Regions from separate parts of the Devosia rhizoryzae genome, predicted to be linked through region 2. Evidence: predicted binding sites of a transcription regulator. Region 2 holds the regulator's gene; the other holds the start of a gene.
The links. Region 2 encodes PhoB, which activates phosphate uptake and scavenging genes when phosphate is short. Its sites were predicted from a motif close to TGTCATNNANCTGTCAT; they were not measured.

Region 1 (7,736 bases), 930 kb from region 2:
TTCACCGACGCTGCGGTCAAGGATGCCGACTATACCATCACCGATGGTTCGGTGGTGATCGCCGCCATCACCTCCTGCACCAATACGTCCAACCCGTCGGTGCTCGTCGCCGCCGGTCTCGTTGCCCGCAAGGCGCGGGCGCTGGGCCTTAATTCCAAGCCCTGGGTCAAGACTTCGCTGGCCCCCGGCTCGCAGGTGGTCACCGACTATCTCACCGCCGCCGGCCTCCAGGACGATCTTGACGCCATCGGCTTCAACCTCGTGGGCTATGGCTGCACCACCTGCATCGGCAATTCCGGCCCGCTGCCGCAGGCCATTTCCGACACCATCAACGAAAAGCGCCTCGTCGCGGCTTCGGTGCTCTCGGGCAACCGCAATTTTGAAGGCCGCGTGAACCCCGACGTGCGCGCCAATTACCTCGCTTCCCCGCCGCTCGTCGTCGCTTATGCGCTGCTCGGCACGCTCAATGTCGACATCACCACCGAGCCGCTCGGCACCGGTTCGAACGGCCAGCCGGTCTATCTCAAGGACATCTGGCCCTCGAACCACGAAATCGCCGAGATCGTGCGCCAGCACGTCAATGCCGACATGTTCCGATCGCGCTATTCGGACGTGTTCAAGGGCGATGAGCACTGGCAGGGCATCGCTGTCGAAGGCAGCGAGACCTATGGCTGGAACGGCGGTTCGACCTATGTGCAGAACCCGCCCTATTTCGAAGACCTGACCATGGAGCCAAAGGCGGTCACCGATATCGTCTCGGCTCGCGTTCTGGCGCTCTTCCTCGACTCGATCACCACCGACCACATTTCCCCGGCCGGTTCGTTCAAGTCGGGCACACCGGCGGGCAAGTACCTCATGGAGCATCAGGTCGCGCCCAAGGACTTCAACTCCTATGGCGCTCGTCGCGGCAATCATGAAGTCATGATGCGCGGCACCTTTGCCAATATCCGCATCAAGAACATGATGCTCGATGGCGTCGAAGGCGGCTACACGCTCGGGCCCGACGGCTCGCAGATGGCGATCTACGACGCGGCCATGGCCTACCAGCAGCAGAATACGCCGCTCGTGATCTTTGCCGGCAAGGAATATGGCACCGGCTCCTCGCGTGACTGGGCCGCCAAGGGCACCAATCTCCTTGGCGTCAAGGCCGTGATCGCGCAGAGCTTTGAGCGTATCCACCGCTCCAACCTCGTCGGCATGGGCGTTATCCCGCTGCAGTTCATGGACGGCGACAGCTGGCAGAGCCTTGGCCTCGATGGCACCGAAACGGTCGACATCCTCAATGTCGAAACCATCGTGCCGCGCGCCGTCGTCAACGTGAAGATCACCCGCGCCGATGGCTCGGTGCGCAATGTCGAAACCCGCTGCCGCATCGATACGGCCAACGAACTCGACTACTTCAAGAATGGCGGCATCCTCCACTACGTGCTGCGCAGCCTCGTCGCCGCGTAAGCAGCGCTTACATGTTTTGAAAACGAAGTGGCGGTCCGCAGGGGCCGCCATTTTCATTTCTGTGATGGAGTTAGGAAAATGGGGTCTCACCCGCTTTTGACTAGCCCGTCTTAACTTCTCCGGCCTACAACATCCCCATGTTTAGCCGCCCCGTTTTTGCCTTAATCGCTGGCGCTTCCGCGCTTCTGCATCCTGCCTCAGCCGGGGCGGAAACGCTTCGGGGCGAGCCCAAGGCCGTGGTCGAGCTTTTTACAAGCCAGGGCTGTTCTTCCTGCCCGCCGGCGGACGCGATGCTGACCAGCCTTGCCGGTCGCGACGATGTGGTGGCCCTGGCCTATCATGTCGACTACTGGGACTATATCGGCTGGCAAGACACCTTTGCCGCCCCCGCCTTTTCCGATCGCCAGCGCGGCTATGCCAAGAGCTGGGGGTCCTCCAGCATCTTTACCCCGCAAATGGTGATCAATGGCGAGGAGGGCGTCGTCGGCTCACGCCGCGACGAAGTACAGGACGCCGTTGCCTCGGCGCAGCTGCCGCTGGCGCTGACCATGGAAAAGCACGGTGACATGCTCAAGATCGGCATTCCCGCCGATGCCGGGCTGGGCGATGCCGGGATCTGGCTGGTCCGCTACCTCGATCGCGCCAAGGTCGATATCGACAGCGGCGAGAATGCGGGCAAGGCCATGGTCTATACGCAGGTGGTCACCGACCGGCAGATGCTGGGCATGTGGGAGGCCAAGACTGGCGCCCAGATCAAGCTGCCGCTTGCCGAGCTTCGCGGCCAGGACAATGGCGGCTTCGCCCTCCTCGTGCAGCAGGAACGCAACGGCATGCCGGGTCCGATCCTGGGTGCTGCCGTCTACGAGTTCTAGCGCAAAAAAGAGCCCGCTCCTTGGGGGCAGGGAGCGGGCGACTTGACTCTATTGGAGGCTGTCGGCAACCGGGTTTCAGGTTTGGGGGCTCAGATGCCCGGCTGCCGATAGATCAAACCTGATCGTTCATTCTGGCGTGATCACGAGCAAAGCGTGACCGAAATGGGGAATTTTCCACCCTTGTTTTCGCCACTGAATGGGTCGATCATGACTGTGTCGTGACAGAGTAGAGGGCCATTTTGCAGGCTCCACCAGATCCATCGAAGGCTAATCTTTCCCTCGTGCATGTGGGTGAACCACAACCGCAACCAGCGCGTCCGGCGCCTCCCGTCGTCGCCTTCGAGCGCCGTGAGCTGATGCTGATCCTTTCGGTCTATGGCCGCAAGGTCGCCTCCGGCGACTGGCGCGACTATGCCATGGACTTCCTCAAGGATCGGGCGCTGTTCTCGATCTATGCTCGCGTTTCCGAACGCCCGCTTTTCGTCGTGGAGAAGAACCCCAAGCTGCGCAATCGGCAGGGCCAGTTCATGGTCACCAACCAGCAGGGCCGCGTCCTCAAACGCGGCCACGACCTCGCGCAGGTGCTGCGCGTGCTCGATCCCGATCTGATGGTGGTCGGCTAGCTAGGCTGCCTCTCCTAGACCTCATCCTGAGCCTGTCGAAGGACGAGGTCGCAGCCACTGAGTGCCCGACCTCGTGGTTCGACAAGCTCACCATGAGGTCTCATCTAATTACAGCGCGCGCTGCAGGTGCACGATGTCGTGCCAGCGGTCGAACTTCAGTCCCACGGCCTCGTAATAGCCGACGCGCTTGAACCCGAACTTTTCGTGGATGGCGATCGAGTTGGCGGTGTCGGCAGTGATCACGGCCAGCATCTGCTTGAAGCCAAAGGCGCGCGACTGCTCCAGCAATTCGGTCAGAAGCGCCTTACCGATGCCGCGGCCCTTTTCCTCGGGATCGAGGTAGATCGAGTCTTCGCAGGTAAAGCGGTACGCCGCCCGGGGACGGTAAAAGCTCGCATAGGCATAGCCCACGGTCCGCCCTTCGCGCTCGGCAATGATCAGCGGGTGGCCGAGCCTTTTGAGTCCCGCATACTTTTCGGCGATCGCTTCCTCGCCCGGCGCTTCGGTGTCGAAGGTAATGGCGGTGTGGTCGACATAGTGCCGGTAGATCGTCGTGATCGCCGGGACGTCGGACCACTGGAAGGGGCGAAGAACAAAATCGGACATGGCAGACCAACAAAAAGACCGCAGCCCTTTTAGGCTGCGGTCCGATTGGTCGTCCAACCAATTTTAGGCCAATATTACTCGCGGTTGCCGAAGAGGCGGAGCAGCATCATGAAGAGGTTGATGAAGTCGAGGTAGAGGCTCAGAGCGCCCATGATGGCGTTCTTGGCCATGACGTCGGCGCCATAGTGCTCCGAATAGCTTTCCTTGATCTTCTGGGTGTCATAGGCGGTCAGACCGGTGAAGATCAGCACGCCCAGTACCGAGATCGCGAAATCGAGCATGGTCGAGCCCATGAAGATGTTCACGATCGAGGCGATGATGATGCCGATGAGGCCCATCATCAGGAAGTTGCCCATGCCGGTGAGGTCACGCTTGGTGGTGTAGCCGTAAAGGCTCATCGCGCCGAACGTTGCGGCCGTGATGAAGAACACCTTGGCGATGGAAGCGCCGGTATAAACGAGGAAGATCGAGCTCAGCGACAGGCCCATGACGGCCGCGAAGGCCCAGAATACGGCTTGCGCGGCAGGCACGGAAAGCTTGTTGATGCCAAAGCTCAGCACCAGGACAAAGCCCAGCGGAGCCAGCATGATCACCCAGGCGAGCGGGCTGCCATAAAGCAGTTCGGCATTGGCCTGGCTCGACAGAGCCCACTGGCTAGTGAAATAGGCGACAAGGCCCGTGACAACGAGGCCGACGCCCATGTAGTTGTAAACGCGCAGCATATAGCTGCGAAGGCCCTCGTCGATGGCCAAGGCCGAGCCGGCCCGCGCACCGAGGGTCTGACGGTCATATTCAGCCATTCTTTGGTTCCCTTTCCCAAATGAACTTGCGGTCTTGTTACCGCCGGTGGGCATTGGCACTGCCACTTGCTGGTGAATATGGGGACGGTATTGCCCAATGACAAGGATTAATGGCCGCCTGCGACACGGTGGACTGGTCCGTTAGGCTCGCTGTGCTAGGCTCAAGCGACGAATCGTGCGCCTGCCGCCAGGGAGGAAACCATGCCCCGGCTCTTTACCGGTCTTGAAATCCCACCCGATCTCGGCTTTGCCCTGTCGCTGAAGCGCGGTGGGCTGACGGGGGCGCGCTGGATCGATCCGGAAAATTACCACATCACCTTGCGCTTCATCGGCGACGTCGATGCACAGACCGCCAATGACGTGGTCGACAGCTTAGACCGGCTTTCCAACTCCCTGCGCTTTGCGGTCCGGCTCACACATCTGGGCAGTTTTGGCGGCGACAAGCCGCGGGCGCTTTTCGCCGGTGTCGAGCCGTCCGAGGCGCTTTCAAGGCTGCAATCGGCGCAGGAACGCGTGCTGCAACGCGCCGGCATCGAGCCCAAAGGCCGGCGCTTTGTGCCCCATGTGACGCTTGCCCGGCTGCGCGGCACGTCGGCCGAAGAACTTGCCCGCTTTATCGCCGAAGCGGCCATGTTCGAGCCGCTGAGCTTCGTCCCGGCCCATTTCGTCCTCTACTCGAGCCGCGAGTCCACGGGCGGCGGACCCTACGTCATCGAAGAGACCTACCCGCTCTCCTCATGATCTCTCACGCCCTTGTTAGCGCTTCCTTTACCGTTCCGGCCGAAACCGGGGACCGACACATGCTTGGTGCCCAAATGCCGCCGCGTTTGGCTTTCATTTGAGGCAAATACGGTCAAGGCCGGCGGGATTTGACGTCTTGGTAACCATGTTGGGGCACTGTGCGGGCAGGCAGTCTCCTAAGCTTTTTATTTAGAGGATGAATTGGCGATGACGACGAAAACCACCGGCCTCCTTTTCGGGCTTGCGGTCGCTTCAGTCATGGCTCTGGCGCCCGCCGCCCAAGCGCAGCAGGCGACCGAGCTTGGCACCTTCAATGCCTGGTCGGCTTATACCGCGACTGATCAGAGCGGGCAGCTTTGCTTCATCATCGGCGAGCCGCAGTCGAGCGAACCCTCCGGCGCCAATCGCGACCCGATCAAGTTCCTGATCGTCCATCGCAAGGGCATGGGCTCCAAGAACGAAGTCCAGACCCAGATCGGCTACCCCTATAACAGTTCTGACGCCAAGGCTTCGGTCGCCATCGACGGCAAGAGCTACACAATGGCTGCGCGCGACTCGACCGCCTGGCTGGCTTCCAATGCCGACGAGCCCGGCTTCGTCCAAGCCTTCAAGGGCGGATCGCAGATGGTGGTGCGCGGCACCTCGCAGCGCGGAACCAATACGGTGGATACCTATTCCCTGTCCGGTGCCACAGCCGCAGTCAACGCCATCGACGCGGCCTGCAAGTAAGGGCTTGTCGCCCACGCCGCAAACGCCATAACTGGGCGCCGGGTCCTGCCCGTCGCCCTTTCTCTATTTAAGAGCTCGCCTCCATGATCCACAAATCGCTCAGCCTCGCACTTCTTCTTGCCGCTGCGGCAGCGCTGCCGGTCCAAGCGCAATCAGCGCGCGTACTTGGAGATTTCCGCGATTGGTCGAGCTATGCCGCCGATGACGGTTCGGGCAACATCTGCTTTGCCATGAGCCGGCCGAAAACGACCGCACCCGAACCGGCTGGCCTGGGCGACGCCTATCTTTATGTCACCGACCGGCCCGGCGAAGACGTTGCTGGCGAGTTCAATGTGGTTGCCGGCTACACCTTCCAGACCGGATCGGTCGCCACGGCCAATGTTGGCGGGCAAACCTTTGCCCTCTTCACCCAGGGCGACGCCGCCTGGCTCGACGATGCAGGGCAGGCTGCAAACCTTGCAGCTGCCATCCGCGCCGGCTCGACGCTTGTCGTCACCGGCACGGCGGCGGACGGCACCAGCGTCACCCAGACCTATTCGCTATCCGGCGCCACCGCCGCGCAGCAAGCCGTCGGCGCCGAATGCTGAGGTGAGCAACAAGCTGGTCCGAAACGAGCAGCGGAAGTTGACGGCGACGTATCTTAATGGCGTCGGCATGGCCGTACTGGGCGTTGGTGGTTTTGCGCCGGTGGTGTCGATGACGCTGAGCGGGCCGACATCGTCGATCGTTCCCGTTCTGGTGTTTGGTTGTATCTTGGCAAGTATCGGCCTACATTTGCTGGCGAGACAAATTCTAGGAGGGTTGGAAGAATGACGGATCCCATGCTCCTGCTCAGCTATGGCGTCTTTTTTGCCGGAGTTGGATTTATCGCCTGGTGGGCGACCACGCTCGATCGGCCGAAAAAGCCTCGCCATCCTGCACCCGGCGAATAACGCAGATCCGCTTCCCGCAGGAACGGCCATTCGAGCACAGCTCTCTTGGCCTTCTTGCCTCTGATCGCTCCCCTGGAGCGATCAGCCCTTCGTGACGGCTCGACGCTTTGCGCTTTCGCGCACCATATGCTATTGGCCTCGTCACTCCCCGATCATCCGGACCTTTGTGCCTGCCATGAGCATTGCGCTGAACCTTGACCATTCGACCGCCCTTCGTCCTGCCTCCTCGGCGCGGCCGTCGCTTATCGGTCTTTCCAAGGCGGACCTGGCGCAGGCGCTGGTGGGCCATGACATGGTCGGCGAAAAAGAGGGTCGGATGCGCGCCAGCCAGCTTTGGAACTGGCTTTACGTCAATGGCGTGACCGACTTCGACCGCATGACCAATGTGGCCAAACCCGTGCGTCAGAAGCTTGCTGATACCTTCATTCTCGACCGGCCCGAAATTGCGTCCGAGCAGATTTCGGTCGATGGCACCCGCAAGTGGCTGTTCCGCTTCCGCGATCCGCAAAACCCCAATATGCCGGCGGTAGAAGTCGAAACCGTCTACATCCCGGAAAGTGACCGCGGGACACTTTGTGTCTCCTCACAGGTCGGCTGCACCCTCACCTGCTCCTTCTGCCACACCGGTACGCAAAAGCTCGTCCGCAACCTGACGGCTGGCGAAATTCTCGGCCAGATCATGATGGCGCGCGAGCGTCTTGGAGATTTCCCGGGCGGTTCGCGACCCGCCGACGGTGGCCTCGTGCCAGGCGGCGAGTCTCGCGCCATCACCAATATCGTGATGATGGGCATGGGCGAGCCGCTCTACAATTACGACAACGTCAAGCAGGCGCTGCTGATCGCTTCGGCCGGCGACGGCATGTCGATTTCCAAGCGCCGCATCACGCTTTCGACCTCTGGCGTCGTGCCCTATATCGAGCCGACCGGCCGCGAGATCGACGTCATGCTCGCCATTTCGCTGCATGCCGTGCGCGACGACCT
Region 2 (7,736 bases):
GTCTTCGGTCTCCTTGGCGCCGCGGTCTTCATCAACTTCTTCCATCTGCCCCGCTCCGCCCCGCTGGTCGGTGGTCTCGTGCTGACCTTGATGACCCTGCCTACCATCATCATTGCCACCCGCGCGGCGCTGCAGGGCGTCTCCCCTGCTTTGCGTCAGGCGGCACTTGGGCTGGGTGCCTCCCGCACCCAGATGGTGTTCCACCACGTCTTGCCCGTGACCTTCCCCTCGATCCTCACCGCAACCATCATCGGCGTTGCCCAGGCTCTGGGTGAAACGGCGCCGCTCCTGCTGATCGGCATGAGCGCCTTCGTGGCCTCGATCCCCGGCTCCGTCGTCGATCAGGCCACCGCGCTGCCGGTCCAGATCTTCCTTTGGCAGGGCAACGAAAACCGCAACTTCTTCGAGGCGCGCACCTCAGCCGCAATTCTGGTGCTCTTGGGCCTCATGATCCTTCTCAACGCCGTCGCTATCTTCCTGCGTACCCGTCTGGAGCGCCGCGCATGACCCAACTGGAGAATTCCCCTATGGATATGATCGCCGGCAAGCCCAAGATGACCCAGCAAACGGTATCGAGCTCCATGAACCCCGCCGAACTTATGGATCGCCAGATCCGTCTCACCGCCCGCGACGTCACCGTCCATTACGGTCCCAAGCAGGCCCTGCACGGCATCTCGATCGACATCCCCGATCGCGCCGTCACATCCTTTATCGGACCGTCGGGCTGCGGCAAGTCGACCTTCCTGCGCTGCATCAATCGCATGAATGACACGATCGAAGGCGCCAAGGTTGGCGGCCGCATCGAGCTCGACGGCCAGGACATCTATGCGCAGGACCTCGACGTTGTCGAACTGCGCGCCCGCATCGGCATGGTGTTCCAGAAGCCCAACCCCTTCCCCAAGTCGATCTACGAAAACGTCGCCTACGGCCCCAAGATTCACGGCATTGCCAGGAACAAGGCTGATCTCGACGAGATCGTCATCTCTTCGCTCCGCAAGGCGGGTCTTTTCGAAGAGGTCAAGGATCGCCTCAACGAGCCCGGCACCGGCCTTTCTGGCGGTCAGCAGCAGCGTCTCTGCATCGCCCGCGCCATTGCCGTCGGCCCCGAAGTCATTCTGATGGACGAGCCCTGCTCGGCCCTTGACCCGATCGCGACCGCCATCATCGAAGAGCTGATCGACGAACTGCGCGAGAACTACACCATCGTCATCGTCACCCACTCCATGCAGCAGGCCGCCCGCGTCTCGCAGAAGACCGCCTTCTTCCACCTGGGCAACCTGATCGAGCAGGGCGACACCGAAGACATCTTCACCAATCCGGTGAACAAGCAGACCCAGGACTACATCATGGGCCGCATCGGCTGATCGCCGAGGCTGGAGGAACTGAAATGCCCAATACTGGCACCGACCACATCGTTACGTCCTACAACGAAGAGCTGCACAGCCTCGCCCAGGCCATCGCCGAAATGGGCGGCCAGGTGGAAGCCGCCATCGAGAACGGCACCCGCGCCCTGCTCAAGCTCGATCGCGAACTGGCCGACGTCACCATCATTGCCGATCAGCGCATCGACGAAATGCAGCGCAAGATCGACGACATGGCCGTTTCCATGATCGCCCGCCGCCAGCCGATGGCTTCCGATCTGCGCGCCATCATCACCTCGGTGCATGTGGCATCCGATCTCGAACGCATCGGCGACATGGCCAAGCAACTAGCCCGCCGTTCGCTCAAGCTCGAAGGTATCAACCTGCAGCCCACCTTCTACAACGGCGTCAAGAACATGACCGCCCTTGTCATGGGTCAGGTCAAGGATGCGCTCGACGCCTATTCGAACCGCGACTCGGCCGCCTCGGTCGAAGTCTGCAACCGCGACGACCAGGTCGATGCGATGCACACTTCACTGTTCCGCGAGCTCCTCACCTACATGATGGAAGATCCGCGCAACATCACCACCTGCACGCATCTCCTCTTTTGCGCCAAGAGCCTCGAACGCATCGGCGACCACGCCACCAACATCGCGGAACGCGCCTACTATCTCGCCACCGGCAAGCAGCTCACCGGCGACGTGCAGGATCTCCAACGCCAGCAGATCAAGGTCTGATCACCTCTCCCTCCGAGAGAGGTCGGCGCAAAGCGCCGGGTGAGGCCGAAACTTGGCACTGCCGTTGCATCCTCCTCCCCCTTCTTCAGGGGGAGGGAAGGTGGGGGTTGGTGCCACAACAATGAACCATCGGGTCACCACCCGACCGACGGAGCACATCCATGCCCGCAACCATCCTCGTCGTCGAAGATGAAGGCGACATCGCCATCCTCCTTCGCTACAACCTTGAAGCAGAGGGTTTTCGCGTCATCACCGCCGAATCCGGTGACGAAGCGCATCGGGCGATCCAGGAAAAGCTCCCTGACCTGATCCTGCTTGACTGGATGCTGCCGGAAATCTCCGGCATCGAACTCTGCCGCCGCCTGCGCGCCCGGGACGAAACCGCTCGCGTCCCCATCATCATGCTGACCGCCCGCGGCGAAGAAGAAGAACGCGTTCGCGGCCTCACGACCGGTGCCGACGACTATATCGTCAAACCCTTCTCGGTCCCCGAACTCGTCGCCCGCATCCACGCTCTGCTGCGCCGGGCGAACCCCAACCTCGTCACCGCCTCCCTCCGCGTCGGTGACCTGGAACTCGACCGGACCACCCACCGCGTGCGCCGCGCCACCCGCGACATCCATCTTGGCCCCACCGAATATCGCCTGCTCGAATACCTGATGCGCCACCCCGGCCGCGTTTATTCCCGCGAGCAGCTTCTCGACGGCGTCTGGGGCAACGACGTCTATGTCGACGAACGCACCGTCGACGTCCACATTGGCCGCCTCCGTCGCGCCATCAACCGTGGCCGCGAATCCGACCCTATCCGCACCGTCCGCGGCGCCGGCTACGCCTTCGACGAACGCTTCGCCGCCGTCGCTTGAGGTGCTGCAACCACCGGCGCCCACCTTCCCCCTTGAGGGGAAGGCAAGCAGAGCTTAGGCCCCCCGGGCCTTAGCGTCGCTCGGAAGGGGGTAGTGGATAGCGTCCCGGGAACCGCCTCTTACCTTTGGTCACCGCGAAGCTGGCAGCGCCCCAGCCCTCCAGCTAAACTCGCGCCACCTCTCCCGAATCGGACTTTCCCCATGTCCATGCCCGCCGCGCAGCGGCCCAAACCGCTGCACCTCGTCCTCGCCTTCGGCAGCGGCGTGCTCCTGACATTCGCCGTCTTCATCAATGCCGAAGCCGGCCGCTACGGCGGCGCGCTCTTTTCGTCCTGGCTCGCCCACGGCACCGGCACCGTCGCCGCCATCCTCTTCCTCGCCGTGCTCTGGCGTCACCAGCGCGCCGAAGCTGCTGCATCGAAGGCCAGGATCGGCAAGGCCCCGCTCTGGGCATATCTGGGTGGCATTATCGGCGCCGCAACCGTCATGTTGACCTCGACATCCGTCAACACCCCGCTGGCCCTCGCCGGCACCCTCGCCCTTGGCCTCGCCGGCCAGGTTCTGCTCAGCCTCGCCGCCGACTTCTGGGGCCTGCTCGGCCTCCCCAAGCGCCGCCTCGATCTCCGCGACGCGGGCGCCGTCGTCCTGATCGTCGCCGGCAGCCTCCTGATCATTCTCTTCGGGCTCAACGCGGCATGATCATCCCCATCATCTTCGCCTTCACCGCTGGCCTCCTCGTCATTCTCAGTCGCCAGGTCAACGGCCGTCTGTCGCTCTCGACTTCGCCGCTGATCTCGTCCTTCTGGAACCACATCGTCGGTTTCGTTTTCTTGAGCCTGGTCGGCCTCGTCATCGGCGGGCTGATACCGCCCAATATCGGCGAGATCCCGTGGTGGGTCTTTTTCGGCGGCCCCATCGGCGTCATCTTCGTGGCCGCCGGCTCCTGGCTCATCACCCGGATCGGTGCCATCAACTCGACCCTTCTCGTCATCTCCGGCCAGATGGTTTCGGGTGTGCTCTTCGATTGGGCGCGCGGTATCCCGGTGACGCTTTGGGCCAGCGCGCTCGGCATCGTCCTCATCATCGCCGGCATGGCGCTGACACAGCGAAAACGTTAGCCCTCCGTTAACAAAAACGGGGCCACGCGGGCCCCGTAGAAGACGTTTTGCGAAAGATCAGCCAGCAGCAGTGTAGGCCGTCTTGACGATGGTGAAGAACTCCTTGGCATAGGTGCCCTGCTCTCGCGAACCATAGCTCGAACCCTTGCGGCCACCGAAGGGCACGTGGAAATCGACACCGGCCGTCGGCACGTTCACCATCACCATCCCGGCTTCCGAATTGCGCTTGAAGTGCGTCGCATATTTGAGCGAAGTCGTGACGATACCGGCACTTAGACCGAATTCCGTATCGTTCGCAGTATGGAGCGCTTCCTCGTAATCCTTCACCCGGATCACCGCCGCCACCGGCCCGAAAATTTCCTCACGGGCAATGCGCATCGAGTTGGTCGCTTCGGTAAAGAGCGTCGGCTGCAGGAAGTAGCCTTCATTGCCCTTCGTAACCCGCTCGCCACCGGCGGCAATCGTGGCGCCTTCCGACTTGCCGATCTCGATATAGTCGGTGTCCTGCTTGAGCTGGTTCGGATCGACCACCGGGCCGATTTCCGTATCCTTATCAAGGGCATCGCCCACGCGAAGACCCGCGGTGCGCGCTGCCAGCGCCTCGACGAACTTGTCGTGGATGCCTTCCGTCACGATCACGCGGCTCGACGCCGTGCAGCGCTGACCGGTCGAGAAAAACGCCGACTGCGCAACAGATTCAACGGCCACCTTGAGATCGGCATCGTCCAGCACGATGGTCGGGTTCTTGCCGCCCATTTCGAGCTGGAACTTGCGGCCAACCTTGATCGAAGCCTCGGCCACGCGCTTGCCCGTACCCACAGAACCGGTGAACGAAACGGCATTGACATCCGGGCTGTCGAGCAAGGTCTGACCAACAACAGACCCCTTGCCCATGACGAGGTTCAGCACGCCCTTCGGCAGGCCAGCACGCTGCAAAATATCCACGATCGCCCAGGTTGACCCCGGCACAAGGTCGGCAGGCTTGATGACGACGGTATTGCCATAGGCAAGCGCCGGCGCAATCTTCCAGGACGGAATGGCGATCGGGAAATTCCACGGCGTGATGATGCCGATGACGCCGACCGGCTCGCGCGTGATCTCGACGGTAAGACCCGGGCGGGCGGAGGGCAGGATTTCACCGTTAAGGCGCAGCGTTTCGCCGGCGAAGAAGTCGAAAATCTGAGCTGCGCGGGTGACTTCGCCAATGCCTTCCGGCAGCGTCTTGCCTTCTTCGCGGCTCAGGAGTTCACCCAGCTCTGCCTTGCGGGCCAGAATTTCCTGGCTGGCCTTGGAGAGGATCGCATGGCGCTCAAGGATGCCCGAGCGCGACCAGGCCGGGAACGCGGCCTTGGCTGCGGCGATCGCCTGCGTGGTTTCCTCGGCCGTGGCGCGCGCATAAACGCCAACCACTTCCTTGATATTGGACGGGTTGATGTTCTCGATCCCGTCGGACCCGACCCATTCGCCGTCGATGAGGTTCTTGTGCAGCTCGGTCATGATGAAGCCTTTCGGGAGAATCTAGAGGAGGTTCGCGCGTGCAAGGTCGCGCAACAGGTGGCTCGCGCCATAGGTCCAAGGCGGACAAACGGTAGATAGGTTCACGCGGTTAGAAAGTGTACCCAGGCTCGGTGTCGATATGGAGACGACATCGCCGACCTTATGGGTAAAGCCCTTGCCGGCGCCATCGCGATCCTTCACTGGCGCGAACATGGTGCCAAGATAAAGCACCAGTCCGTCGGGATACTGATGATGCTGCCCGATCGTTGCGGCAACCAGCGATTCCGGCGTCCGCGAGATTTGCGCCATGTTGGATTGGCCTTCGAGAACGAAGCCGTCGGCCCCCTCGACACGCAGTGCGATCTCGGCCTGCTTGATGGTCTCGAGCGTGAAGTCGCCGTCGAACAGCCGCACGAACGGGCCCAGGGATGCCGAGGCATTATTGTCCTTGGCCTTGCCCAGAAGAAGCGCCGACCGCCCTTCGACGTCGCGCAGGTTGACGTCATTGCCGAGCGTCGCGCCGATGATCTCGCCTTTGGACGTCACCAGAAGCGCCACTTCCGGCTCCGGATTGTTCCAGCTCGATACCGGATGGAGGCCCACTTCGGCGCCATGGCCCACCGCGCTCATCGGCTGGCCCTTGGTGAAGATTTCGGCGTCCGGCCCGATTCCAACTTCGAGATATTGGCTCCAGACGCCCTTCTCGATCAGCCGCTCCTTGACCTTCATCGCCGCGTCCGAACCCGGCACGAGTTGCGACAGATCGGTACCGATCAGGTCAAGAATTTCGCCGCGCAGCGCATCGGCCCGCGACTTGTCGCCCCGCGCCTGTTCCTCGATCACGCGCTCCAACAGCGATACGACAAAGGTCACGCCCGACGCCTTGATCGCCTGCAAGTCAATGGGGGCGAGCAGACGCGGTAAGCCATCGCCACCGGCATAGATTGCATCGACCGGCCCAAGCAGCGTGCCCGCGGCAGTCCGCACATGCTCGGCAGCACGCCCGCTCTCGGCGATATCGCGGACCGTCGCCATGCCGGGGCTGGTGATATCCACCAGTTGCCCGTCACGCACCGTCACGACGCGGGGATAGTCATAGCCCGGCACCTTTGCCCGGCCGATCAGCACTCCGTTTGGGATAGCAGTGGCGCTCATGGGCAGGTCCTCGGCAAAAGTCAGCCAGTGACTAACCAAGCCAACACGGCAACGCAAGGTGAGTAGGGCAAAAATCATACTTTATGCCAAGACGGCGCGGCGAACTCATTCAACTCCGGTTCATCCGCGCCCCATTACTGACGCATTAGCCCGGGAAACGTCCCCGGGCACTTAAAGGAGTTTGCCATGCGTGCCCTCAGCGTTATCGTCCCCCTCGCCCTGCTCACCACCGCCCTGCCCGCCTATGCCGGCACGATATCCATCGAAGGCCGCGGCGAAGTGCGGGCCGCACCCGACATGGCGACCATCAATTCCGGCGTGATGACGCAGGGCGCCACCGCCCGCGAAGCACTCGACGCCAACACCACCGCGATGAACGAACTTCTGGCAACGCTCAAGGAAGCCGGCATCGAGGCGCGTGACATCCAGACCTCCGGCTTCTCGGTCAATCCGAACTACGTCTATTCGGACGCCCGCGACGCCAATGGCTATACCATGCCGCCAAAGATCGACGGCTATCAGGTGTCCAACTCGGTCACTGTCGTCGTGCGCGAACTGGCAGACCTCGGCTCCATCCTCGACCAGTCGGTGACCGTCGGCGCCAACACCGTCAACGGCGTTTCGTTCTCGGTCGCCGATCCGGCTGACCTGCTTAATGAAGCGCGCAAGGCAGCCTTCGCCGATGCGCGCGAAAAGGCCGAGCTCTATGCAGAAGTTGCCGGTGAAACGCTGGGCGATCTGGAATCGGTATCCGAGCGCCAGGATTTCGGCGCGCCGCAGCCCTTCCCGATGTATGCGAGGGCAGATGTAGCGCAGTCGGCCGAGGTCCCGGTGGAATCTGGGGAATTGACCTTCGCCGTCGGCGTTTCGGTGGCCTGGGATTTGGGCAACAGCGCCGACTAATCCACAGCCAACCGCGTCATCGCCTTTTTTTAGACAAACCGGAACGGCCAAAGGCGAGTTGTTACTTGGGGTCACATCTTGATCGGTGCGGCCCCGAGCCCG

Region 1: a site for PhoB is predicted at 2,532-2,548, ahead of JI748_RS15630 (DUF2794 domain-containing protein). Genes of this name have one in related genera too.

What each region holds. Positions count from the first base shown of each region.
Region 1 covers NZ_CP068046.1:3,186,178-3,193,913, forward strand. The annotation lists gene acnA (aconitate hydratase AcnA) at 1-1,452, shown strand, start outside; gene JI748_RS15625 (DUF1223 domain-containing protein) at 1,590-2,324, shown strand; gene JI748_RS15630 (DUF2794 domain-containing protein) at 2,561-2,947, shown strand; gene JI748_RS15635 (GNAT family N-acetyltransferase) at 3,056-3,553, opposite strand; gene JI748_RS15640 (Bax inhibitor-1/YccA family protein) at 3,628-4,353, opposite strand; gene thpR (RNA 2',3'-cyclic phosphodiesterase) at 4,555-5,094, shown strand; gene JI748_RS15650 (invasion associated locus B family protein) at 5,302-5,823, shown strand; gene JI748_RS15655 (invasion associated locus B family protein) at 5,907-6,410, shown strand; gene JI748_RS15660 (amino acid transporter) at 6,412-6,636, shown strand; gene JI748_RS17525 (hypothetical protein) at 6,633-6,755, shown strand; gene rlmN (23S rRNA (adenine(2503)-C(2))-methyltransferase RlmN) at 6,931-7,736, shown strand, end outside.
Region 2 covers NZ_CP068046.1:589,558-597,293, reverse strand. The annotation lists gene pstA (phosphate ABC transporter permease PstA) at 1-507, shown strand, start outside; gene pstB (phosphate ABC transporter ATP-binding protein PstB) at 582-1,364, shown strand; gene phoU (phosphate signaling complex protein PhoU) at 1,388-2,098, shown strand; gene phoB (phosphate regulon transcriptional regulator PhoB) at 2,260-2,961, shown strand; gene JI748_RS02960 (DMT family transporter) at 3,163-3,660, shown strand; gene JI748_RS02955 (DMT family transporter) at 3,657-4,079, shown strand; gene JI748_RS02950 (aldehyde dehydrogenase family protein) at 4,137-5,576, opposite strand; gene JI748_RS02945 (fumarylacetoacetate hydrolase family protein) at 5,598-6,731, opposite strand; gene JI748_RS02940 (SIMPL domain-containing protein) at 6,918-7,634, shown strand.